3 regions of the Pseudoalteromonas sp. Z1A2 genome follow, and region 2 is predicted to be linked to each of the others. Evidence: predicted binding sites of a transcription regulator. Region 2 holds the regulator's gene; each other region holds the start of a gene.
What was found. Region 2 encodes ArgR, which controls arginine synthesis, uptake and breakdown. Its sites were predicted from a motif close to ANTGAATANNTATTCANT; they were not measured.
Positions count from the first base shown of each region.

Region 1: GQR47_RS00350 (arginase family protein) is a predicted target of ArgR. The motif match lies at 6,690-6,707, and genes of this name have one in related genera.
Region 3: argC (N-acetyl-gamma-glutamyl-phosphate reductase) is a predicted target of ArgR. The motif match lies at 3,419-3,436, and genes of this name have one in related genera.

Region 1 is NZ_WTKX01000001.1:85,261-93,416, reverse strand. It holds gene GQR47_RS00380 (flavin reductase) at 1-483, opposite strand, end outside; gene GQR47_RS00375 (SDR family NAD(P)-dependent oxidoreductase) at 493-1,215, opposite strand; gene GQR47_RS00370 (DUF393 domain-containing protein) at 1,212-1,610, opposite strand; gene ppc (phosphoenolpyruvate carboxylase) at 1,731-4,376, shown strand; gene cdd (cytidine deaminase) at 4,513-5,439, shown strand; gene udp (uridine phosphorylase) at 5,540-6,295, opposite strand; gene GQR47_RS00350 (arginase family protein) at 6,760-7,869, shown strand; gene GQR47_RS00345 (transporter substrate-binding domain-containing protein) at 7,999-8,156, shown strand, end outside.
Region 2 is NZ_WTKX01000020.1:30,573-38,728, reverse strand. It holds gene GQR47_RS14045 (Fe(3+) ABC transporter substrate-binding protein) at 304-1,308, shown strand; gene GQR47_RS14040 (iron ABC transporter permease) at 1,308-2,939, shown strand; gene GQR47_RS14035 (ABC transporter ATP-binding protein) at 2,940-3,989, shown strand; gene GQR47_RS14030 (Dyp-type peroxidase) at 4,038-4,937, shown strand; gene argR (transcriptional regulator ArgR) at 4,945-5,412, opposite strand; gene mdh (malate dehydrogenase) at 5,638-6,570, shown strand; gene ispB (octaprenyl diphosphate synthase) at 6,656-7,627, opposite strand; gene rplU (50S ribosomal protein L21) at 8,050-8,156, shown strand, end outside.
Region 3 is NZ_WTKX01000003.1:203,960-212,115, forward strand. It holds gene GQR47_RS03850 (argininosuccinate synthase) at 1-553, opposite strand, end outside; gene GQR47_RS03855 (ornithine carbamoyltransferase) at 550-1,482, opposite strand; gene argB (acetylglutamate kinase) at 1,490-2,257, opposite strand; gene argC (N-acetyl-gamma-glutamyl-phosphate reductase) at 2,258-3,268, opposite strand; gene argE (acetylornithine deacetylase) at 3,493-4,641, shown strand; gene GQR47_RS03875 (hypothetical protein) at 4,695-5,627, opposite strand; gene radA (DNA repair protein RadA) at 5,703-7,088, opposite strand; gene GQR47_RS03885 (PilZ domain-containing protein) at 7,453-8,156, shown strand, end outside.

The DNA.
Region 1 (8,156 bases), on a different contig from region 2:
TAAATACACATCAGTGATTTCACCTATTACAAGCTCTGTGCCATTGATGGCTAAATGTTGGTTTTCTACAAATTTAACCGAGTACTTTAAGCGGCTTTCTTTAACAAAAGGCGCTGCAAAGTCGTTTAAGTATTCGGGCGTTAAACCTGTCGCTGCAAATTCTGACTCGCCTTTGTCGTAGCGGGCTGATGTTTGATGAGCTTGCTTATAAATAGCTTTATTAACCTGGTTAATGGTGTAACTACCGGTTTCGATTATGTTTTCGAACGTATGGCGAGGCACGCTATTTGGGCGCATTATCATGCCAACTAGCGGCGGGTGAGCACCTAAATGAATAACAGAGCTAACAATGGCGAGATTAGTATTGCCTTGTTTGTCTTGCGTGCCAATTAAGTTGGCGCTTTTAAAACCCGAAAGCGAATTAATTAAATGAGTACGAGTGTGTTTTTCAAGTGCGTTTATGCGCTCTTTAGTAAAATGCATTAAAGGTCCTTACCACGGTATGGTTTCGCCTTGCCAATCTAAGTAGGCAGGCTCACCATTGAGTTCTAAATGAAGGTTATTAAAAGTAAGTGTAAATAGCTGCTTAGCTACAAATTCAGCTGTAAAGAGTTTTCCAGCGGGTACGTTTTTTTGAAATGGCTTTGAAAGCGCAGTATCAGTAGTCCCTGGGTGAAATAAAACGAGCTTGGTATTTTTAGCTCGGCGTGAAAGCTCAATCGCTGCGGTTTTAAATAGCATGTTAAGAGCAGCCTTAGAGGCGCGATACGTATACCAACCGCCTAATTTATTGTCGTTAATGCTGCCCACACGCGCACTGAGTGCTGTAATAGTACAGTGCGTTTTATGTGTTAAGAGCGGCAAAATACTCTGCAAGCAAAGTAGGGGAGTTAGGGTGTTTGAATTGAGAAGTTGGCTAAAATACTCAGCGTCTAAATCCTCCAGCTTTTTTTCGGGCATATGGGTTTCGTTGTGCAGTGTACCATTGAATATAATAACTTGTTGTATATCGGCACTTTGCTCTTTTAGGTAATTAGTAACGCGCGCTAAACTTTGTTTTGTGTAGTCAGTATGCAGGTGGACAACACTTGAGTCAGATTCAATACTTTTTGAACTAATACAAACTATCTGATGAGTAGGCGTGTTTATTTGTAGATGTTCTATATATGCATTTGCTATGGCACTGCTTGCGCCGAATAAAACAATGGTTTTCATTTATCACCTTTTGCTTTTAGTCCACATTCGCCGTTACTGCACTGAGTATTTGGCATTAAAAAGCGACTGATGGGGTGCCTATACTTAGCAAATAACAGGTATCCGCAGTCAGCGAAAAAGCGGATTATTGGCAAGCGAAAAATTTTCAACCAGCTATGTTTACCCACTATTTTCCATGCTTCGTACGTTACATCAAGCCCGTAAATCATTTCACCTGATTGCTTTTGGGCTTGCAGGTAGTTCATTGCTTTGTCTTTATCAATATACGGGTAGCGTTCACTAAAGTCGCTCGCGTTAAGATCTTCAAGCGTAATTAGATTTTTAGAGTCTGCGTGTTTTAGTTGCTGCATTTCGGTGCTGCAAAGAGGGCAGTTTCCATCGTAAAAAATGATCATGTAATCGCTTTGTGATTATTTTATATATACTTTTTTACGACAAGACATTGCAAATGGATCTATTAAATTTCTCTTCATGATGATATTAATAGTGTCCTACGAAACAAAGGAGAATGAGAAATGAGTGAACAATATGCCGCCTTGCGAGGTAATGTAAATTTACTTGGGCAATTACTAGGACAAACTATTAAGGATGCTCAAGGCCAAGCTATTTTAGATAAAGTAGAAGAAATTCGGGCTTTATCTAAATCATCTCGCAGTGGTAATGAAGACGACAGACAAGCGCTAATAGATGTTTTACATGCGCTTAGTGATGAAGAGCTTTTGCCGGTTGCCCGTTCATTTAATCATTTTTTAAACCTTGCTAATGTAGCAGAACAATTTCATACCGTTTCGCGTTTTAATGACGTTGGCCTTGGTCAACAAAACCCTCTCACTCAAACATTAAAAACGTTAGTTACAAAAGCAGAACAAGGCCAGCTAGATAGTAATCATTTGGCCGAAACACTCTCAAAACTCCACATAAACTTAGTATTAACCGCCCACCCAACCGAGGTGACGCGCCGTACTATTATTAACAAACATGTTGAACTAAGTGATTGCTTAGCGTCATTAGAGCGAAAAGATAACTTACCGCTAGAGCGAGATGCTATTTTAAATCGTATTGAACAGCTTATTAGCCAGGCTTGGCATACCGACGACATTCGTCGCTCTCGCCCAACGCCAGTTGATGAAGCTAAATGGGGTTATGCGGTAATCGAAAACAGTCTTTGGCACGCTGTTCCGCGCTTTTTACGTGAATTTTCAGCCAATGTTAAAGAGCAATTAAGTTTAGAGCTACCAAAAGATTACAGCCCGATTGAGTTCACATCTTGGATGGGTGGAGACCGTGATGGAAATCCATTTGTAACATCGCAGGTTACAGCAGAAGTGCTTGACCACGGTCGTTGGATGGCGCTTAACTTATATATTCAAGATTTAAAAACGTTATGCGCTGAATTATCTATGTCAGACGCCAGTGATGAGCTTATTGAGTTGGCAGGTCAAGACTTTGAACCATACAGAGCGGTGATCAAAAAGCTTAAAAACCAAGTTGCAGAGACCGTGGCTCACTTGGGCGCTAAAATTAAAAATAAGCGTAGCGATTCACAAGATTTAATTACCGATATTAATCAGCTTAAGCACCCTATAGAGGTTTGCTACCGCTCGTTATTAAAGTGTAATATGAAAGTAGTTGCTGATGGCTTATTGCTTGATTTACTGTACCGTATTAATAGCTTTGGCTTGCGTTTAGCTAAACTCGATGTGCGCCAAGACTCGTCTCGTCACAGCGATGTTTTTTCTGAGCTGACTCGTTATTTAGGTTTAGGCGACTACAACCAATGGCAAGAGCAAGATAAACAAGCTTTTTTACTTACTGAACTTAACTCTCGCAGACCGCTTATTCCAAAACATTGGCAACCAAGCCCTGATGTTCAAGAAGTGCTAGACACCTTTGACGTTATTGCTAAGCAAGACGAACAAACATTTGGCTTGTATATTATTTCGATGGCGCGAACAGCATCAGACATTTTAGCAGTACAATTATTGCTAAAAGAAAGCGGCTGTAGCTTTGATTTACCAGTAGCACCGTTATTTGAAACACTCGACGATTTAAACGCAGGCAGTGATGTAATTACTACATTACTTGATAATGTTTGGTATCGCGGGCACATTAAAAACACCCAAAATGTAATGATTGGTTACTCTGATTCTGCTAAAGATGCCGGCATGATGGCAGCAGGTTGGGCGCAGTACGAAGCTATGGATAAACTAGTGCAGCTTGCTGATGAGCGTGGTATTGAACTTATTTTATTCCACGGACGTGGTGGCACAGTAGGGCGTGGTGGCGCACCTGCTGCACAAGCGCTGCATTCACAACCGCCAGGTTCGTTAAAAGGTGGTTTGCGTGTAACCGAGCAAGGCGAGATGATCCGCTTTAAATTTGGTTTACCCGATGTAGCACTGCAAAGCTTAAATATTTACGCAGGCGCAGTACTACAAAGTAACTTATTACCGCCGCCGGAACCAAAACCGCAGTGGCGCGAAGTAATGAAGCTAATAAGTGAGGAGTCATGTGAACATTACCGTAATGTAGTTCGCCACGATGAAAACTTTGTACCTTACTTTAGAATGGCAACGCCTGAGCTTGAGCTGTCTAAGTTGCCGCTTGGATCGCGTCCTGCAAAACGTAATCCTAATGGTGGCGTTGAAAGCCTGCGTGCTATTCCATGGATTTTTGCGTGGAGCCAAAACCGCTTAATGCTTCCTGCATGGTTAGGTGCGTTAACTGGCTTAAAAGCTGCGCTTAATAAGTACGGCGCAGAAACACTCAACGAAATGAGCCTACAGTGGCCATTCTTTAGATCGCGCCTAGAAATGCTAGAAATGGTATTTAGTAAAGCCGATTGCTGGTTGAGTGAGCATTACGATAATGCGCTGGTGGAAGATATGTACAAACCATTGGGTGTAACACTTCGTAAAGAGCTTCAAGAAGCGATTAGCTTGGTGCAATCACTTAGCCCACAAAAAAGCCTACTCGCCGAACAACCTTGGATTAAGGAGTCGATTAGTTTACGTAATCCGTACACCGATCCACTTAATCTATTACAGGTTGAGCTTTTACGCCGTGCTCGCTCAGAGGAAAAACGAAACGAAGGTGACATTGATAATGCGTTAATGATCACGATGACAGGTATAGCTGCAGGTATGCGTAATACCGGCTAACACTTTATTTTGTTAGGTATACCTATTGGTATTAAAAGGGAGCACGCGATGTGCTCCCTTTTTTTGCGTTAAATAGGCTGGTATTTAACATCCTAACCTTTTAAACTACTTAGCCATTGAATAATTAAAAAATATTATGGCTTCAGCAACTTTTACTGTACAGCAAGATACAGCACTTACAAATTCGCACTTCACATTAAGCGTAGCGCAAACAGCGTCATTACGTAGTCAATTAAAATCACAACGTGGCATATTAAATTCTAATAATATTAAAGCGTTATGCGCGCAACTCAATGTGTCTGATGATGTATTACTACAAGGTTTAGTACCTTTAGCTTCTGAGTATGCTGTTGCGCCAGTGTCAGATTTTCATGTAGGCGCAATTGTTAAAGCGCTTGATGAAAAGGGTGAGGTAAACTTTTACTTTGGTGCGAATGTAGAGTTTGATCATCAAGCATTGAGTTTAGTGGTTCATGCAGAGCAATCGGCTATAAATAACGCATGGTTAAACGGCGCTAAAAAAATAGTTAAAATTGCCATTAGCGATGCGCCTTGTGGGTATTGTCGCCAGTTTATGAACGAACTAGCTGATGCGAAAGAGTTTGATATTTTACTTCCTGATCAGCAATTTAAACTTGCTGAATTACTGCCGCATTCATTTGGACCTACCGATTTAGGTAACGAATTTAGCTTATTTAACCCAAAACCACAGCAAGGTAATTTTAGCGCTGAAGACCTTGATGAAACCCTTGCGCGTTTTGCACTTAATGCGTATGTGCCTTACAGCCACAACTTTAGCGCCGTAAAAATAAGTACATTTAGTGATGGTGATTTTTACGGAAGTTACGCCGAAAATGCAGCTTACAGTCCAAGTTTATCGCCACTACAAAGTGCACTAAGTCAGTTCTTTTTAGCTGGGCTTAGCTTTAACGAAAGTACGGTGAAGGGAATAACATTGCTCGAAACAGCAGGTCGTGAAAACCAGTCGCAAGTGGCAAAAGCTGTGCTTGCCAGTTTTACGCATTTACCAGCACTTAAAGTAATTAACACACCACTTAAATAGTGGCTTGCATACTATAAAGCACAGCCGGAGCTGTGCTTTATTAAAGCGAGTCATTCTATCGAATTAAATAACTCACTCACTGTAACTGCTATAACCTGTATTAATCAAGTAATACTTTAGCTGCTTCTAATACTACTGCTACAGATTTACGCTCAATTTCACCGTGGTCTACATTTGGTATTTCTTGGCGAGTACGGTTAACAAGTACGCCAGCTACACATGCTGCTTGTAATCCAAGGGCTGCACACATAGTAAATAATGTTGCCGATTCCATTTCGTAGTTCATCACGCCCAATTTTTGCCACTCTTCGCAGCTACCTTGTAGTGATTTAGGAACGTAACCAGAGTGCGTATCGTAACGCTCTTGCCCTGGGTAGAATGTATCGCTTGATGCAGTAATACCAATATGAAAATCGATATTTAGGTTTTTACATGCTTGTACCATAGCTTGTGTTGCATAAAAGTCAGATACAGCAGGGTAGCTAAGTGGTGCAAAGTGTTGGCTAGCTCCGTCTAAACGTACAGACGCTTGGCTAATTAAAATTTCGCCTTCGTTAATGTGTGGCTGAATTGCACCGGTTGTACCAATACGTAAAAATTTACGCACGCCAAGTTGTGCTAATTCTTCTACTGCAATCGACGTAGATGGACCACCAATACCTGTAGAACATATAACCACAGAGTGGCCGTTTAATTGACCTAAATAAACATGAAACTCGCGAGTTTGAGCAAGGCAGGTTGGGTTGTCTAGGAATTGTGAAATACGTGCTGCACGATCTGGATCGCCCGGTACAATCGCAAGTTTTGCACCTTTAAGATCGTCAATACATAGTCCTAAGTGAAATACCTTTTCCATAGCTAAGCCTTTTATAATAATTTGTTGTCAATCTAGCATGATTGCTAGAAACGTTTATCAAGTACAGGACGATTGTCCGTTTTATCTTAACTCTTCCAATAAAGCCTTAATAATTTTAAGGGCTAATTTGATTTATTCACCAACTATGAATATTCACTCAAGCACTTATATACGTAGCCTTGTTGCGCTGTTGACATGTTCAAGCAGACATAATAAGTATTACTCAAGCGCGTAACTACGATTAAATGAATGATTACAAATTTTCATTAATATCAAATAAATTCAATAGCTTAGCTTTGTGGTGAACACGTAAAAACTAACGTGTTTACTTATATTAAGCACTGACTTATTTAGCAAAGTGGCATTTATTTGAAGTTTAGGCATTTTTAGTGATTTTGCATAACTAATCAAAAGTAATCAAAACTAATTAGCTACGTACAGAATAAAAACCGAAGGAGTTTATTATGAGCACACAATTTGAAGCATTTAAAAACAAAGTTGAGCACTGTTTGTGCGCACCGGGCGATGGCGTATACACAGTAAATACTGCAAAAGAGCGCAAAGCCGCACTGCGTAATAAACTTTACGGACAAACTGAAAACGTTGATAACTTGTGGCGCGAGTCTTTAAACGAATTACCAAACTCACCACATAAAGCCGTTATGTTAGGTATTAGCTCCGACTGTGGCGGTGGGATATTACGCGGCGCAAACTGGGGGCCACTGTTTGTGCGCTCAGCATTAATTGATCAGCAACCGCAGTGTCATTCGTTTGATTTGGGTGATGTACGTGTGATCCCACATCTACTTCATGACAAATACCTAAATGATGCGACCATTTCTAATTGCCAAAAAGCCTTATATGGTGATGAAGATAACGATTATTACGTAAGCCCGTTATCAATCACTGAAGATGTGTGCGACAGTTTTTACGCAACGTTTAAAGATAAAGGATTATTTGGTATTGGTGGCGATCACTCAATTAGTTACCCACTTACTAAAGCGTACTTAAAAGCAAAACGTGAGCAAGGTAAGCGCACGGCTATTATTCACTTTGACGCGCATACCGATTTACTTGTGGAGCGCTTAGGTATTGATTTATGTTTTGGCTCGTGGTGTACACATATATTAGAGTTTTTACCGGCGCCGCATCATTTAATACAATTTGGTATACGCTCAAGTGGCAAGCCTAAAGCGCATTGGGAAAATACTTTTGGTGTTAAACAGCACTGGGCACATGAAATCATTGAACGCGGCGCAGCAGCGGTTGCTGCCGACGCTATTGCACAGTTAAAAGCCGATAACGTTGATGAAATATACGTAAGCTTTGATATTGATGCGCTTGATGCTGAATTTGCATCTGCCACAGGTACACCAGAGCATCACGGTTTAACGCCTCAGCATGCGCTTGATATTTTATCAGCCATTGCGGATGAGTTTCCTATTACGGGTGCAGATATGATGGAGATAGCGCCATTTACCGACAGCTCTTTAGTTGGCCAATCAAGCTCAGAAACGACACTTAGAGAAGGCGCTAAAATTTCAGCCTTTTTAATTAGTGCAATGAACAAGTAAGCTGTAGAAGCTATAAATACTAGCACTATCAGCGTATAAGTGTGCATCACATGACTAAAAACTAGCAGTTCATAAAGCCTCAGCTATATTTATTAAATACATATAATGAGTTAGTTGAGGCCTCGCTAGATGAAATTGTTGATCTTTTTATTGTTCATTAGCTGTATTAAAGTTGATGCAGCTGAAATTACAATAGTAACGGAAGTATTTCCGGACTTTCAGTATATTAATGAAGATAACAAACTCGTTGGCCGCTCTGTCGAAAAAGTTCATAAAGCGCTAGAAGG
Region 2 (8,156 bases):
GTCATTGCTTGGTTGATGCGTAAATTATAGTGCAATAGAGCAACTAAAATAGAGATAAAACTACATTCAATTAGTGTTTTTGCAATAGTAATAAAAATAAATCTCATATAATTCATGTGTTTAACTGTTTTTAGGTTGTTTTTTATCTTGTTTTTTACTCATTAGCTGTCACATCCGTAAGACATCTCTTACACCGTATTTCCTTTTTGGGCGTTATTTACATATTTACATTTATTTAAAGTGTGCACTTTTAGAATGAGCACGGTAGAATTCGTTGATAATAACAGTTATTTAGGTGGAATAATGAAGAAAGTATTTGCACTTGTTTTAGGGGTAGTTGCATCGGCACCAGTCTTTGCAAACGATGTTGTTAACATCTACTCTTTTCGTCAACCGTTTTTAATTCAGCCAATTTTAGAAGACTTTACAAAGCAAACAGGCATAAAAACCAATGTTGTTTTTGCTAAAAAAGGGCTAATTGAGCGTGTTAAACGCGAAGGCAAGCACAGTAAAGCTGATTTAGTATTAACCTCTAACTTTAGCGCGCTTATTCAATTAGAAGATTTAAAATTAACACAAACTATAAAAAGTGACAGTGTAAATAATAATGTTCCAGCCGCCTTTCGTGACGGTGATGGCCAATGGGTTGCGCTTACTAAGCGAGTGCGTAATGTGTATTCATCAAAAGAGCGAGTTGGTGAGTTACCTAAGCTCACTTATGAAGATTTAGCAGACTCTAAATACAAAGGACAAATTTGTACGCGCTCAGGCAAACATCCATATAATTTAGGTTTAGTAGCTTCTATGATTGCACACCATGGTGAAGCGCAAACTAAAGAGTGGCTTGAAGGTGTGAAGGCTAATTTAGCGCGCAAGCCTCAAGGTAACGATCGTGCTCAAGTTAAAGCTGTTAAAGAAGGTTTATGTAACTTGGCATTAGGTAATAGTTACTACCTTGGCAAAATGCTAGAAGATAAAGAACAAAAAGGTTGGGCAGAGGCCGTAAATATTAACTTTCCGAATCAAGTTAATCGTGGCTCACATATAAATGTATCGGGTGCGGTTATTACCAAATACGCTAAAAACCCTGAAAATGCATTAAAGCTCATAGAGTATATGACCGACAGCAAAGCACAAAACATGTATGCCTCATTAAATATGGAGTATCCAGTTAAGTCGGGTGTTGAATTATCAACTTTGGTTGCCTCTTGGGGTAGCTTTAGAGAAGACAGCTTGCCACTTGATGAGATTAGTAAATATCGTCCGTTAGCACTTAAGCTAATTGATGAGGTGAAGTTCGATCTTTAATGACTAATAAATTTAAGCTGTCTAAATGGCAGCTCTTTGCGTGGTCGACTGGCTTAATACTATCGGCCCCGTTGTTTTTTCTTCTTTTTGAATCTCTACAAGGTAGCTCTAAGGTGTTTTCTCACCTGTGGGATACCGTGCTTTGGGATTACATAAACAATACCGTATTGTTAGTTTTAGGTGTTTGCGTCCTTAGCTGCGCCATAGCTTTGCCACTTGGGTGGCTAACGGCTTACTGTAGTTTCCCGGGTAAAAAACAGTTTGAATGGGCACTTATGCTACCCCTTGCTATGCCCACCTATATTATTGCCTATGTATACACTGATTTATTAGATTATGCGGGCCCGGTGCAAATAGCGCTGAGAGAATGGTTTGGCTGGCAATCGCCTAGCGACTATTGGTTTTTTGATATACGTACATTACCCGGCGCCATCGTTATGATTGCCTTGGTGCTTTACCCGTATTTATTTTTAATTTTTAAAACGGCCCTTCGCGAGCAGTCATTCAAATTAGTACAAGCTAGCCAGTTAATGGGGCTATCTCCTTGGCAAAGCTTTTTTAAAGTCAGTTTAGTGCTCTCTCGTGGGGCAATTGTGGCGGCTCTTGCACTTATTAGTATGGAAACCATGGCCGACTTTGCAACAGTGAGTTATTTTGCCGTAAGTACATTAACAACCGCCGTATACGATACGTGGTTTGGTTATTACTCACTTACAGCGGCCGCTAAAATATCGGGTGTGATGTTACTGCTGTTATTTTTAGCATTAATGGCAGAGCGTTTTAGTCGCCGAAACCAAGCGGTATTTGAGCGACAATCAAGCGTAAATAGTGAATCTCTCTATGTATTAAAAGGAAAGTCTGCTTGGCTCGCAACGGCATTTTGTAGCTTTATTTTACTTATCGCTTTTGTAATTCCTATTGCAGTACTTATAAATTACGCCATTACCTACTTTGATAAAGCATGGAATGTTGAGTTTTTTAGTTACGCTTGGCAAAGTTTAAAAGTGGCAGTGGTTGTAAGTGTTATAACCATTACATTGAGTATTTTTGTTGTTTTTTATCAGCGTGTGGCAAAGCAAACGTATCCGCTTGTTCCCGGGCGTTTAGCAAGCACAGGCTATGCGTTGCCAGGAACTGTACTCGCTATTGCGGTTTTGTTACCCCTTACATTATTAGAGAACACCATTAACACAGCGCTCGAGCCGTATAATTTAGATATTGGCTTACTGCTTACAGGTAGCATTCTTACTATTATTATTGCTTATATTGTTAGGTTTTACGCCATTGCACACGGAGCAATTGAGTCGAGTTTTTTACGTATTAGCCCATCACTTGATATGGCAAGCCAATCAATGGGTAAAAGCCAAGGGCAAACGCTGCGTTTAGTGCACTTACCTTTACTGCGAAGAGGATTGCTCACTGCTGCCTTATTGGTATTTATTGAGTGTATGAAAGAGTTGCCGGCTGCGCTATTGCTCAGACCGTTTAATTTTGAAAGCTTAGCTACTCATGTATTTCAGTATGTAAGTGACGAGCAATTAGAGCTTGCTTCAATATCGGCTTTATTTATTGTTATTGTTGGGTTTATTCCTTTGTATTTTATTAATCGTTCTATGGAGCAGCGTAGTTAAATGAGTAGTTTAATTTTACAAGGCGTGAGCTATCACTATAACGGCACAAAGGTTATTCACGATTTAGATTTAACGGTGGGTAAAGATGAAATTGTTTGTCTACTCGGGGCGAGTGGATGCGGCAAAACGACCACGTTAAAAGCGATTGCAGGTTTAATTGAAGCTAAGCAAGGGTCTATTTTTATAGACGGTAAATTAGTGAGTGATGAGCAATCTTTTGTCTCACCTGAGCATCGTAACATCGGCATGATGTTTCAAGACTATGCGTTGTTTCCGCATTTAACGGTGGCAAATAATATCGCATTTGGGCTTAGTAATATGAGCAAAGCTCAAAAGCAGCAACGCGTTGATGAAATGCTTAAGCTTGTACATTTAATTGGCTGTGCTGACAGGTTTCCACACCAGTTATCGGGTGGCCAACAGCAACGCGTCGCTATCGCTCGTGCATTAGCTTATAAACCTAGTTTATTACTCCTTGATGAGCCCTTTTCAAACATCGACACACAAGTACGCTTTGAATTAATTGCCGATATACGTCGAATTATTAAGGCAACTCAAGTATCTGCTGTGTTTGTTACACACTCAAAAGAAGAGGCGTTTGCGTTTTCAGATACACTTGCCATTATGCATCGCGGTAAAATTGCACAACAAGGCACGCCTGAGCAGCTTTTTGCATCTCCATGTTCAAAGGAGGTTGCAGAGTTTCTGGGTCAGGGCATATACTTAAGCGCAGAAGTGTTAACCGCAACTGAATATAAAACACCATTTGGTTTAGTCGAATCTTATGTTGAGAGTAAGCATAATGTAAGTGCAGGGCTTATATATGTGCGCCCTCATCAAATAGAATTAGTGGCAGATAACCAAAGTGACAAATTCAGCAAGCGAGCTACAATCATAAGTCGTCGCTTTATTGGTTCGGCGTATGTTTATTCGCTTGTTATTGATGAACAAGAAATTGAAGTTGCTGCACAATATGGCCAGTCATTTGAAAATAATGATCAGGTTATAATAAAAATAAAACCTCACACGGTGAATTTTTTCGAATCGTAATTAATTTGTTATTCGCTGTGTTTTTATCTGTAAAACTAAGGAATAACAATGGCGCAAGCGCAATCAGGGATTTGTGCTGAAGCAAACTTACACGGTTTGCACTTATTTTTTAATGTGTTTGATGGTCAAGACGAATCACTTCGCGCAAAGTTAAAACAAGTAAGCGCTATAGAAGAAGAGTTTAGCGATCAATTTTCAGAATCAATGCTCTCTTGTATGGTTGCTATTGGTGCGCAATACTGGCCGCATATCCTCCCTGAATACATTCCAAGCGAATTACAGAGCTTTCCCAATATAACCCATAGCGATCACCAAATGAGCGTACAACCGTGCGATTTATTTGTGCAAATTCGCTCTGACCGTGAAGATGTTAACCATTTATTTGCGCTGCAAATTTTAAAACTATTTGCCCCCGATGTTGAGCTGGTGGAGCAAATTCGTAATTTTCGTTTTTTAGATGGTCGTGATTTTAACGGTTTTATTTATGGTGGCGACACCGCACATGGAAGAAAAAAGCGCGCTACGGCTTTAATCAGCAACTCTGGTAGCTTTGAAGATCAGGGGAGTTATATTCATGTTCAGCGTTATAAACATGATTTAACTATGTGGCAGCATTTATCATTGAGTGAGCAAGAGCAAATAATGGGACGTACGCGTCTTGATAACACGCTAATTACTCCAGCGGTCGAAACCAGCCATGCTTCGCGAAGTGAGCTAAAAGACGAAGACGGACAACCGCTACTATTAAATCAAAGCATGCCTTATGGCGACGTGTATGAGCAGGGAATGTTATCAATTACATGCGCTTGTACGGGCACCGCATTTGAAAAAGTACTTAATAGTCGTTTAGGGGAAGGGGATTGCTACGACCACTGGCTTGATTTTACTCAAGCCGATATGGGCTCTGCTTTCTTTGCACCTTCAATAGGGTTTTTAAAACAAATTTAATTTGCTATTAAACCGTATCAAATAAAATGCGAACGCGTTCAAGTGTTACATCTATTTCAGATATTTTAGCAGGAGCGATAAAAATAGTGTCATCGCCGGCAATAGTTCCTAGTACGCCATCTGCTTTACCTAATGAATCTAATAAACGTGCAATAAGCTGAGCAGCACCAGGGCTGGTACGAATGATGATCATCATTTCGTTGTGCATAATGTCGATTACTAATTGGCGTAATGGGCTTTTAGCCGTAGGTACACCCATTTCAGCAGGTAAGCAGTAAACCATTTCTTGTTTGGCATTGCGTGTGCGTACAGCGCCAAATTTACTTAACATGCGTGAAACTTTACTCTGACTTATATTGTCAAAACCTTGATCTTTTAACGCATCAACTATTTCGCCTTGAGAGCCAAAATTTTCTTCTTTTAATAGTGATTTAAATGCTTTTACCAGTGCTTCTTGTTTATCTTGTGGTTGCATAGTCTTTATTCGTTTTTGTTATTTATGCCGCAAATTCTACACAAAAATGAATAATTATGCAGCAGTTGTTTAGTTAACTTGCCAGTTTGATGCGTTAAATCACATAAGTTTACGACTATGGTCGAAAATATACTTGAAATAGACAGGATAAATTTGTTTTTAGTCGCTAATTTCATTATCTTAAGAGCCACAAATGTTTCCTACCTCAAATTACGGAGAATTCCAATGAAAGTTGCTGTATTAGGTGCTGCAGGCGGTATCGGCCAAGCGTTGTCTTTATTATTAAAAACAGGCTTACCAGCTGGCTCTGAATTATCACTTTATGATGTTGCACCAGTAGTACCAGGTGTTGCGGTTGACCTTTCTCACATCCCAACAGATGTTAAAGTTGCAGGCTTTGGCGCAGACGATTTAAATAAAGCGCTTGAAGGCTCTGACATCGTTCTTATCCCAGCGGGTATGCCGCGTAAACCAGGTATGGATCGTGCTGATTTATTCAATGTAAATGCTGGCATCATCAAAACGTTAGCAGAAGGCATTGTTGCCAGCTGTCCTAAAGCGTTAGTAGGTATTATTACTAACCCAGTAAATGGCACAGTTCCAATTGTTGCTGAAGTATTCAAAAAAGCAGGTACTTACGACGCTAAACGCGTATTCGGTATTACTACGCTTGACGTTATTCGTTCAGAAGCATTTGTTGCTGAACTTAAAGGCGTAGACGTAGCAACTGTAAAAGTACCAGTAATTGGTGGTCACTCAGGCACAACTATTCTGCCTCTACTTTCTCAAGTTGAAGGTGTTTCTTTCACTGATGAAGAAGTTGCTGCACTTACTCCACGTATCCAAAATGCGGGTACTGAAGTTGTAAATGCTAAAGCAGGCGGTGGTTCAGCTACGCTATCTATGGGTGCTGCTGCAGCTCGTTTTTGTATGTCTTTAGTTAAAGGCCTACAAGGTGAAGAAGTTGTAGATTACGCTTACGTTGCTGTTGAAAATGGCGATGCAGAGTACTTTGCACATCCAGTACGTTTAGGTAAAAACGGCGTAGAAGAAATTCTTTCTTACGGCGAACTAAGCGCATTTGAAACAAAAGCAAAAAATGACATGCTTGAAACTCTGAAAAAAGACATCAAAGAAGGTGTTGATTTCATGGCGTAATAGCCGCTTTAAGCAACAAAAAAGCCTGCATTTGCAGGCTTTTTTATTGCTCAGAATTAATGTCACACTGTGTAACTAGTTAAAACTAGTGGTCGCGGTCAACCGCAATACGGGCAAGGCTTATAAGTGCTTGCTTATAGTCAGACTCAGCTAAAAAGTCTAAACAGGCAATGGCTTTTTCGGCCTCAAGCTCTGCTTTTTGCATTGTAAACTCAAGCGCATTAGTTTGTTTTAGTGCAGTTAAAATTTCTTCTAAATGCTCCATACCATTACTGTGCTCTATTGCATCACGAATGAGCTGTGTTTGCTGCTCGCTACCATGTTGCATAGCATAAATAAGCGGAAGGGTTGGTTTGCCTTCAGCTAAATCATCGCCAATGTTTTTACCTAGCTGCTCAGCATCTGCATTGTAATCGAGTACGTCATCTACTAGTTGAAACGCAGTACCTAAATGCATACCGTATAGGTTTAGTGCATCAAGTGTCGCTTGGTCTTGCTCTGTGATAATGGCAGCAAGGCCTGTAGCTGCTTCAAATAATTTAGCCGTTTTAGAGTAAATAACCTGCATATAGCTGGCTTCAGTCGTATCTGGGTCATTGCAGTTCATCAGCTGCAATACTTCACCTTCAGCAATAATGTTTGTTGCATCGGCAAGTACTTGCATAATCTGCATTTTTCCAAGGCCAACCATAAGCTGAAATGAGCGAGTGTAAATAAAGTCACCAACCAATACGCTAGCAGCATTACCAAATTCAGCATTTGCTGTAGGCGTGCCACGTCGTAAGTTTGATTCATCTACAACATCATCATGCAATAGCGTTGCTGTATGGATAAACTCAACAATTGTTGCAAGTGTTATGTGATCTTTACCCTGATAACCGAGCGCTTTGGCTGCTAAAATAGCCAGCATTGGACGAACGCGTTTGCCGCCACTGCTAACTATATATAAACCAAGCTGATTAACTAACGCCACATCTGAGCGCATTTGCGCATGTATAAGTTGATTGACGTCATTCATATCGCTTTCGATTAACGCCTGGATAGCTTTTATATCCATTGATCTCCGAGCCAATTTTTATGTGTGAACGGCGCAGATTGTACAACAAAAAATGCACTAGCTCGATATTTTGTGACGATTGATTGAAAAAACACTATTAAAGTACTTAATTTAGACTGAATTAGCCAAGATAACTGATTAATTGATAATCAATATAGAGTTTATGGTGTGCTTAGATATTGAGCTGTGAGGGTCATATTTGAGTACATTAATTTATTTCGGCTAAGAGTTAAAAAGCGCTTGGCAAAAGGGCCAATTAATATAAAATGGGGTAAATATTGAATTGCTCTCAAAGCAGCTACTTTTTATTCATTTTAATTACAAAATAGGCTTGCTAGTTATTTCGCGTTAGCGTAAACTTCGCGCCCTATCGAAGAATATTTTAGTTGCGCCGATTTGAGGGTGCACAGACGGAGTTAATTATGTACGCGGTTTTCCAAAGTGGTGGTAAACAGCATCGTGTGACTGAAGGTCAAACGATTCGTCTTGAAAAATTAGACGTTGAAACTGGTGCGGCAGTAGAATTTGA
Region 3 (8,156 bases), on a different contig from region 2:
GCCAAGCGTTAGCATCACGGCTATAAATTTTTGTAGCAGATGCTGAACACGGAATGTCACGCTCTGCTAAGTAATCAAGTAATGATTCACGACTCGATAAGTCCCACTCACGCCATGGCGCAATTACTTTTAAATCTGGAGCAAGGGCTGCAAAACATGATTCAAAACGAACTTGGTCATTACCTTTACCAGTACAACCATGAGAAAGTGCATCAGCACCTACTTTACGTGCAATTTCAACTTGTGCTTTAGCAATAATAGGACGCGCCATAGACGTACCTAGTAAATAAGTACCTTCGTAAATCGAGCCCGTTTTAAGTGTTGGATAAATGTAATCACTTACCATTTCATCTTTTAAATCAACTACGTAACATTCTGAAGCACCTGAAGCGATTGCTTTAGCTTCTACGCCTTCAAGTTCTTCTGCGCCTTGACCTACATCCGCTACAAACGCAACAACTTCACAACCGTAGTTTTCTTTTAACCATGGCACGATAGCCGATGTATCAAGACCACCTGAATAGGCTAAAACGACTTTTTTAATTGAACTCATAGGTGTTCCTTAACAAAATTTGGATTTAGTAATGTAACTAGCAAAGCATTTTGCGCGTGCATGCGATTCTCTGCTTGTTGAATAATTTTCGATGCTGGACCATCCATTACCTCAGAGGTAATTTCAAATTCACGGTGTGCCGGTTGGCAATGTAATACCGTAGTTGCACCGGTTTGATCTAGCAATGCCTGATTTAATTGATAAGGCATATATTTTTCTTTAACTTGCTCAAGCGGTGTTGTATCACCCATTGATACCCATGTATCTGCATATACAACGTTTGCACCAACAGCCGCTTCAACACGGTCACTTACCATCACTGATGCGCCATTCATTGCCGCTATTTGCTCTGCCTTTTTAAGGATTTGCGAATCAGGCGAGCTGCCTTTTGGCGTTACAGCAACAAAATCAGTGCCAAGCGTTGCCGCTAAAAGCATTAATGAATGAGTTACATTGTTGCCCTCACCTAAGTAAGCCACTTTAAGCTCGCTCACATCGCCGTGAACTTCTTGAAGCGTTAAAAAATCAGCAAGCGCTTGGCATGGGTGGTATAAATCACACAAACTATTTACTACCGGTACTGATGCGTATTCACCTAATGTAGTTAATGTGCTGTGCTGATTTACGCGCGCAACAATACCATCGGCCCAAGTAGAAATATTAAGTGCGAAATCTTTAATTGATTCACGTGCACCCATAGCGCCATTTTGCTGATCTAAATAAACTGCATGGCCACCAAGGCGGTTAATACCTATATCAAACGATAAACGAGTACGTAAACTTTGTTTTTCAAACAATGTTACGATTGATTTTCCCGCTAATACATTGCTGTATTTTTCTGGTTTTGCTTTTATATCTTGCGCTAACTTTAATAAATTAAGTGCGCCTTCTTGGTCTAACTCTAAACCCGTTAAAAAATTCTCAAACATAATAAACCTATGGTGTAATCTTAGTTCCGACATGCTCGCCTTGTAGCAGAGCAGTTAAATTTTCTGGCTTTTGCCAGCTGGAAATATACACACCGCGTCGTAAATGTTGGGCAGCGTGAAGGCTGGTCTTAACTTTGACCTCCATCCCGCCCACAATTACTCCATTTGAAATTAAAGTATCAATGTGTTTTGTGTCAAGTTGATGTAACGGCTGTTTATTTTCATCAAGCACTGCTTCAACATCCGTCATAAAAATAAGCTCGGCATTTAAGTTACTAGCAATAGCCGCTGCTGCTTCATCTGCATTTACGTTGTACCAAAGCCCTTGCTCATCAAAGCCTATAGAGCTAACAATGGGTAGGCGACCGATTTTAAGTAAATCATTAACAATAGAATCGTCGTTGCTTTTACATTTACCCACCAAGCAAAGCGCTTTTAGCTTTTGAGTGGCAGTAACACCTGCCTCAAAAAGGCTTAAGCCCACAGGCTTGTGCCCAGCACTAATAGCTTGAGTCATTAATTGTTTATTAGCGCAACCTGCAAGCGCACCCACTATATAAGGCATTTGCTCTGCTGGGCTAATACGTAATCCTTGGTGTTTAGCACTGGCAAAACCCGCTTGTTTTAACCATGTATCAACTAAAGCGCCACCGCCATGTACAATCACAAACTCATCATTTGTTTGCTCATTTAATACATCAAACAACGCTTTTGCTGCATTTTCTGTATTAAGTACTGCACCACCTAGTTTAATTACCCACGTTTTTTTACTCATTTAAAACGCTCCTTTTAAACCAGTGGTATGATCTAAATTCATAGAAATATTAATACACTGCAAAGCTTGTCCAGCAGCGCCTTTTAATAAGTTATCAATAGCAGACATCACAATTAACTGCGTTCCTTGTTGCTGCCAGCCAATATCAACAAATGGCTGCTTAGCTACACCTTTAATTGAAGGTACTTTATCGCCTAATAAACGAATTAATGGCTCGCTCGAAAGTACTTGATAAGCCGATGCAACGTTTTCCTTGGTAACGCCTGGCTTAAGCTGTACATAAATAGTTTCTAAAATACCGCGCGGAAAATTACCTAAGTGCGGTGTAAACAACACTTTGTGGCCAAGGTGTTGTTCAATTTCAGGGCCGTGGCGATGGTTAAACAAACCATAAGGTGCAAGCGACACTTCACAAAAATGCGTTCCTACACTAGCTTTACGCCCGGCACCCGTAACGCCCGAAACCGCATTAATAATAATACTTTCGCTGCTCAATAAGCCTGCTTGCTTAAGCGGTTTTAGCGCATTAAGCGCTGCTGTTGGGTAACAGCCTGCAACAGCAATTAGCTTTGCATTAGCGATAGCATCATGGTTCCACTCAGCTAGACCGTAAGCCGCTTCATTTAAAAGCTCTGGATGTTGATGCTCAAAACCATAGTAAGTAACGTAGTCGTCATTGCTTGCTAAACGATAGCCACCAGATAAATCAAATACCTTTTTACCCATAGCTAAAAATTGCGGCGCTAAATCAACACTTACTTTGTGATCGGTACATAAGCATACGTAATCAGCATCACTTTGAATGTCATCAAAAGCTGATACGCTAAGAGGAAGTAAAGGGCAGTCTAGTAAGCCAAGGTGCTCTGGGTATAAATCACTTAGCAATTTATTTTTATCTAAGCTACCCTCAGATACATAACAGCCTGTTAAAGTTAAGTTTGGATGCTTAGCAACTAAACTTGCTAACTCTGCGCCGCTGTATCCGCTTGCGCCAATAATCACTACATTCATTTGTTACTCGTTATCTTAAAATTAATTACTACTTATCTATAATGTTCGCTTAAACTAGCTTAGACGCTAATTAAGTCTTTTTTATTAATGAATTTTGATTATCGTCGCATTATTTTCATGGCGTTACTTTTAATATATTTATGCTTAAAAAGTGAATTGATATTCATCATAAATACTTTTATATTGTTATGCAATTAAATTGAATAATAATTTTGGATTTTTTTATGCCTTTGCCTTCGTTTATTTCCATGTACCAACAATTGATTGCAGCCCCTTCTATTAGTGCTATTGAAGACAACCTGTGTATGAGCAATAAAAACGTAATTGAACTCCTAGCCAGTTGGTGCGAAACAATCGGTTTTACGTGTGAAATTATAGAATTAGAAGGAGGTAAAGGGCGCTATAATTTATTAGCAAAACGCGGAGAAGGTGATGGCGGATTAATGCTAGCTGGTCATACCGACACAGTGCCTTTTGATGACAGTCGTTGGAATCATAATCCATTTAAACTTACCGAACTCGATAACAAATTGTATGGGCTAGGAAGTATTGATATGAAAGGCTTTTTTGCTTTTGTATTACAAGCGATTAGTGAACTTGATGAAAAGCAGCAAACTCAGCCTATTTTAATCCTTGCCACCGCCGACGAAGAAACAACGATGGCTGGTGCACAACAAATATGTAAGCACCCGAATTTAAAACCTGCGCGTTGTATAATAGGCGAACCTACTGATATGACGCCAGTATTTATGCACAAAGGCCATATGAGTACAGCAATAAGAGTGGTTGGTCGCTCTGGGCATAGCTCCGATCCCGAACGTGGTCTTAACGCCATTGAAGTAATGCATAAAGTGATTACAAAATTGATGATCTTAAAAGAACAATTAAAGCATAAGTATTCAATATACCACTTCGAAATCCCTTATCCAACATTAAACTTAGGTAATATTCATGGCGGCGATAACGCGAATAGAATTTGTGGTTGCTGTGAAATGCATATAGATATGCGCCCATTACCAGGTTTAAGTGTACAAGAACTACAAGCATTCGTACTCGATGCAACGAAAGAGATAAATCAGCAATACCCAAATGCGGTGAGCGTTATTGATCTACATGAACCAATACCGGCATTTAGTGGGAGCACCGACAGTGCTTTAGTAAAAATGGCTGAAAAAATAGCGGGGCAAAAAGCGGTCGCAGTAAATTACTGCACTGAAGCGCCGTTTATCCAGCAACTCGGTTGTGAAACGATTGTAATGGGCCCAGGCTCAATTAACCAGGCACACCAGCCTGATGAATTTTTAGCGATGGAAAAAATAAAACCATCACAACAAATAATCACTGATCTTATAAAAGCAAATTGCTTTAGCTAATAAGATTACAATAAAGGCGCCAATTGGCGCCTTTATTAATACAGAACTAAGGCCTAATCACCTTTAACTTCTAAGTTAATAAACTTAACTAGCTCTTCAGGTTGCCCTACTAGCATCATAACTTGTTGGTTAATTTCCATCATAGTTTTACCTTCAGGTAGCTTTGCAGACACACTGAATGAATTTAAACCTTTCGCAAAGCTGGTTAAAGCCTCTGCAATATCTTCAGTTACAGGAGCTTGTTGTAACTGTTGCTCTAGCGTCATTTCCATTTGCTCAAGCGTCATACCTTGCTTTTCAAGCTCGCTTGAGAGTAAATCTTTTAATTTACCCTGGTTATTTAAGGCAAAGCTAACATTACGCGGCTCTAATTTACTCATTGCTTGCATAACAAGTGTTTGCTGCTGTAATTCTTGCTCATACGTCAGCGGTTGATCACCCGCTTCTTGCTGCGCCTTGCTAATAGCCAATGAAGCATCCATTAACGCTTTTGAATTAGCTAAACCCATATCCATATTAAAACTAACAATGTCTTTTGCATCAAGCTTAACTACTACATCACTATTGCCAGACTCTTCATCGTAATCAAGTGATGAATGTAAGTCGTAACTTGCCGACGCTAACATTTCGTTTGTATCAGCTGGTAATTTTGATACGAAGCTTTTATCAAACTGAAAGCTTTTTACATCAAATGATGTATGTGGTGATATTTTATCCGGCTCGTAACCAGTTATTTCAATGCTTTGAATATTAGCAACATTGTCACCTTCAGGGCTTATTACTTCCATGTTTGTTATTTCTACACTCTTTGAAATAACACTTGCCGATAAACCAGCGTATTTAAATGTAGCGCCAGTTTGCTCGCTTACTAAAGCAAGTTGCTTATCTACTTCTGCACGCACTTCTTGAGTTGCTACGTAGTTTGCGTAACTAACACCACCAACGCCTGCGGCCACAAGAGCTGCAACTATAACTAATTTTTTCATGTCATTTCCTTATTTAATTCTTTCTATAAAGTGTCTCAACTTAAGAGTAACACTGAAGAACATCACCGATAAGTGTTAATTAATCAAACTAAGTAACTCATGTACGGTTTTTACAGGGGTAATTTTAGCGCCTAGCCCTTCCATCGATTTATGGTAATTGCGAAATGGAATATATATTTCTGTAAAACCATGTTGTGCAGCCTCTTTAACACGCGGTACACCACTGTCTATTGGGCGTACATCGCCGTTTAAGCTAAGTTCTCCCATAATACACGTGGTACGAGGTACAACAAATTCGTTTAAACTGCTAAGTAACGCGGTTACTAATGCTAAATCGATGCAGGTTTCTGTCTCATCAATTCTTAAACCACCCACAATATTAAAAAACGTATCGTGAAATATTTTAGTTTTAGTATGCTTACGTAATATACCGGTCAGCATTTTTATACGATTCATATTTAAACCAACACAAACACGCTGCGGAAATTCAGCTTCTGTTTCGGTAGTTAAACATTGAATCTCAAGCAATAAATTACGATTCCCTTTACGAATACAGGTAATAGTAGAGCCAGGTGAGTCGGTGGTTGAACCCGATAAAAATATTTCACTTGGATTATCAACGCTTAACATCCCACGTTCACACATTTTAAAAATGCCAACAGTATCAATATCACCAAAGCGGTTTTTATTTGCCCTAAGGGTTCGTATTTGCCCATCGTTGGTATCTATGTGTAAAAGCGCATCAACAATATGTACAAGTGTTTGAGGGCCTGCTATTTCGTTATTTTTATTTACGTGAGCAATAATGAACATAGTTACATCATTTTGCTTACAGTACTGAGTTAATGCTTGGGCGGCGCTTTTTACTTGCGAAGGCGAGCCTGGGCTACCATTTGCCGTATCGGTTACAACAGCTTGAATAGAGTCAATAACAGCAAACTTAATTTTATTTTTCTCGAGCTCTTCGATGATGGTTTCAACGCTCGTTTCTGAAAGTAAATAAAGCTCTTCCGGGTTATAGTTTAACTTTAAACGATTTACCCTGTTTTTAAACTGCGATAAAGATTCTTCTGCCGTACAGTAAAGTGACGGCATCCGTTGTGACATTCTCGCCACTAAGTCAGATAGCAAAGTTGTCTTACCCGCCCCCGGATCGCCCGAAATTATATTAACAGAGCCAGTAGTCACCCCGCCGCTTAGTACGCGATCAAGCTCGCCGATTTCAGTTAGCTGCTTTTCAGCCTCTGATGTAGCAATATCATTGATTTTTTTAGAACCACCACCAACACCACCAGCATAACCACCAACGTTTGATCGTATTGATGCTTTTTTACTATGCCCTGCTGAAGGCTTAAATTCCGCTAATGTGTTCCACGCACCGCAGCGACATTGACCCTGCCAACGTTGATAGTTCATGCCACATTCGGTACAAACAAATTCTACTTTTGCCGCTTTAGCCATAGATCACTTTACCTACTATTCTTTAAATTAAAAAAATTCTTACTATTAGGCGCTTATTTTGCCATTTCAGGCATTTACTTAGCAACAAACTCTTGCCTGCTTAAAAATCTAGCGTCACAATCAATAAATACACATGGTGTTTCTTTTTAGCTATAATTTAGGGCATACTTTTTGCTTTGTAATAGTTTAAAGTAACTTGCCAATAAAATGGCAAATAACACATACATAACAAGAGCTAAACAGTAGTAACTCAAATAATTGTACCTATATTAATAACGTAGCGCGATTTAACGTTTATTGAACTTCTAATAAATGGACTTAACAGTATACCTACTTTTTCAATTAGACGGTGATGGTTTTATAAATGGCTGATGACATAATGCTCAAACACGAAGATCTCGTGAATGAGTTAAAAACATATTTAGGCAACGCTAAATTTGATCTAATTTTCAAATCAAAAACCGCAGGGTTAACTAAACCTGAGCAATTTTTAATGAAAATGGAAATGTCGCGTTTATCTCAGCCAGTGGCACGTTTTGTTGATCTTCGCGGATTAGTGACAGGCCAAGTAAAACCATATGAGCATAACGGCAAGCAACACTTTATGGATGACACAGCCATTGAAGTGTTTGAAAAAGCGCTTAAACAACATGGTGAATACACCTTAGCTGTTTACGAAGCCGTAATGAATACAGAAAATAACCACCGCGTATTACAAAAACAAGCAGCCGAAAAATCAGAGTTACAAGAGTTAGAAAATAACTTAAACACTGAAGTAATTAAGTTTGCCTCTTACGAGAGCCGCCGTGAAGAACGGATGAATTACTCAATAAAAGTAACGATTGATTACAAAGATAAAAAGAACATTGCTGCTAGCACCTCAGATATATCTTTAAGCGGTTGTAAAGTTAAGCTTGCAACGCGCTACTCTATAAAAAAAGGCGAACTCATCGCAATGCGCTTAGTAGGCCTTGAGCAAGACTTTGAACTTGGCCTAAAAAACGGTATTCAATACGAAGTTGTTGCAGTAGAAAATATCTCTCGTGAATTTAATCACATCCGCTTAAA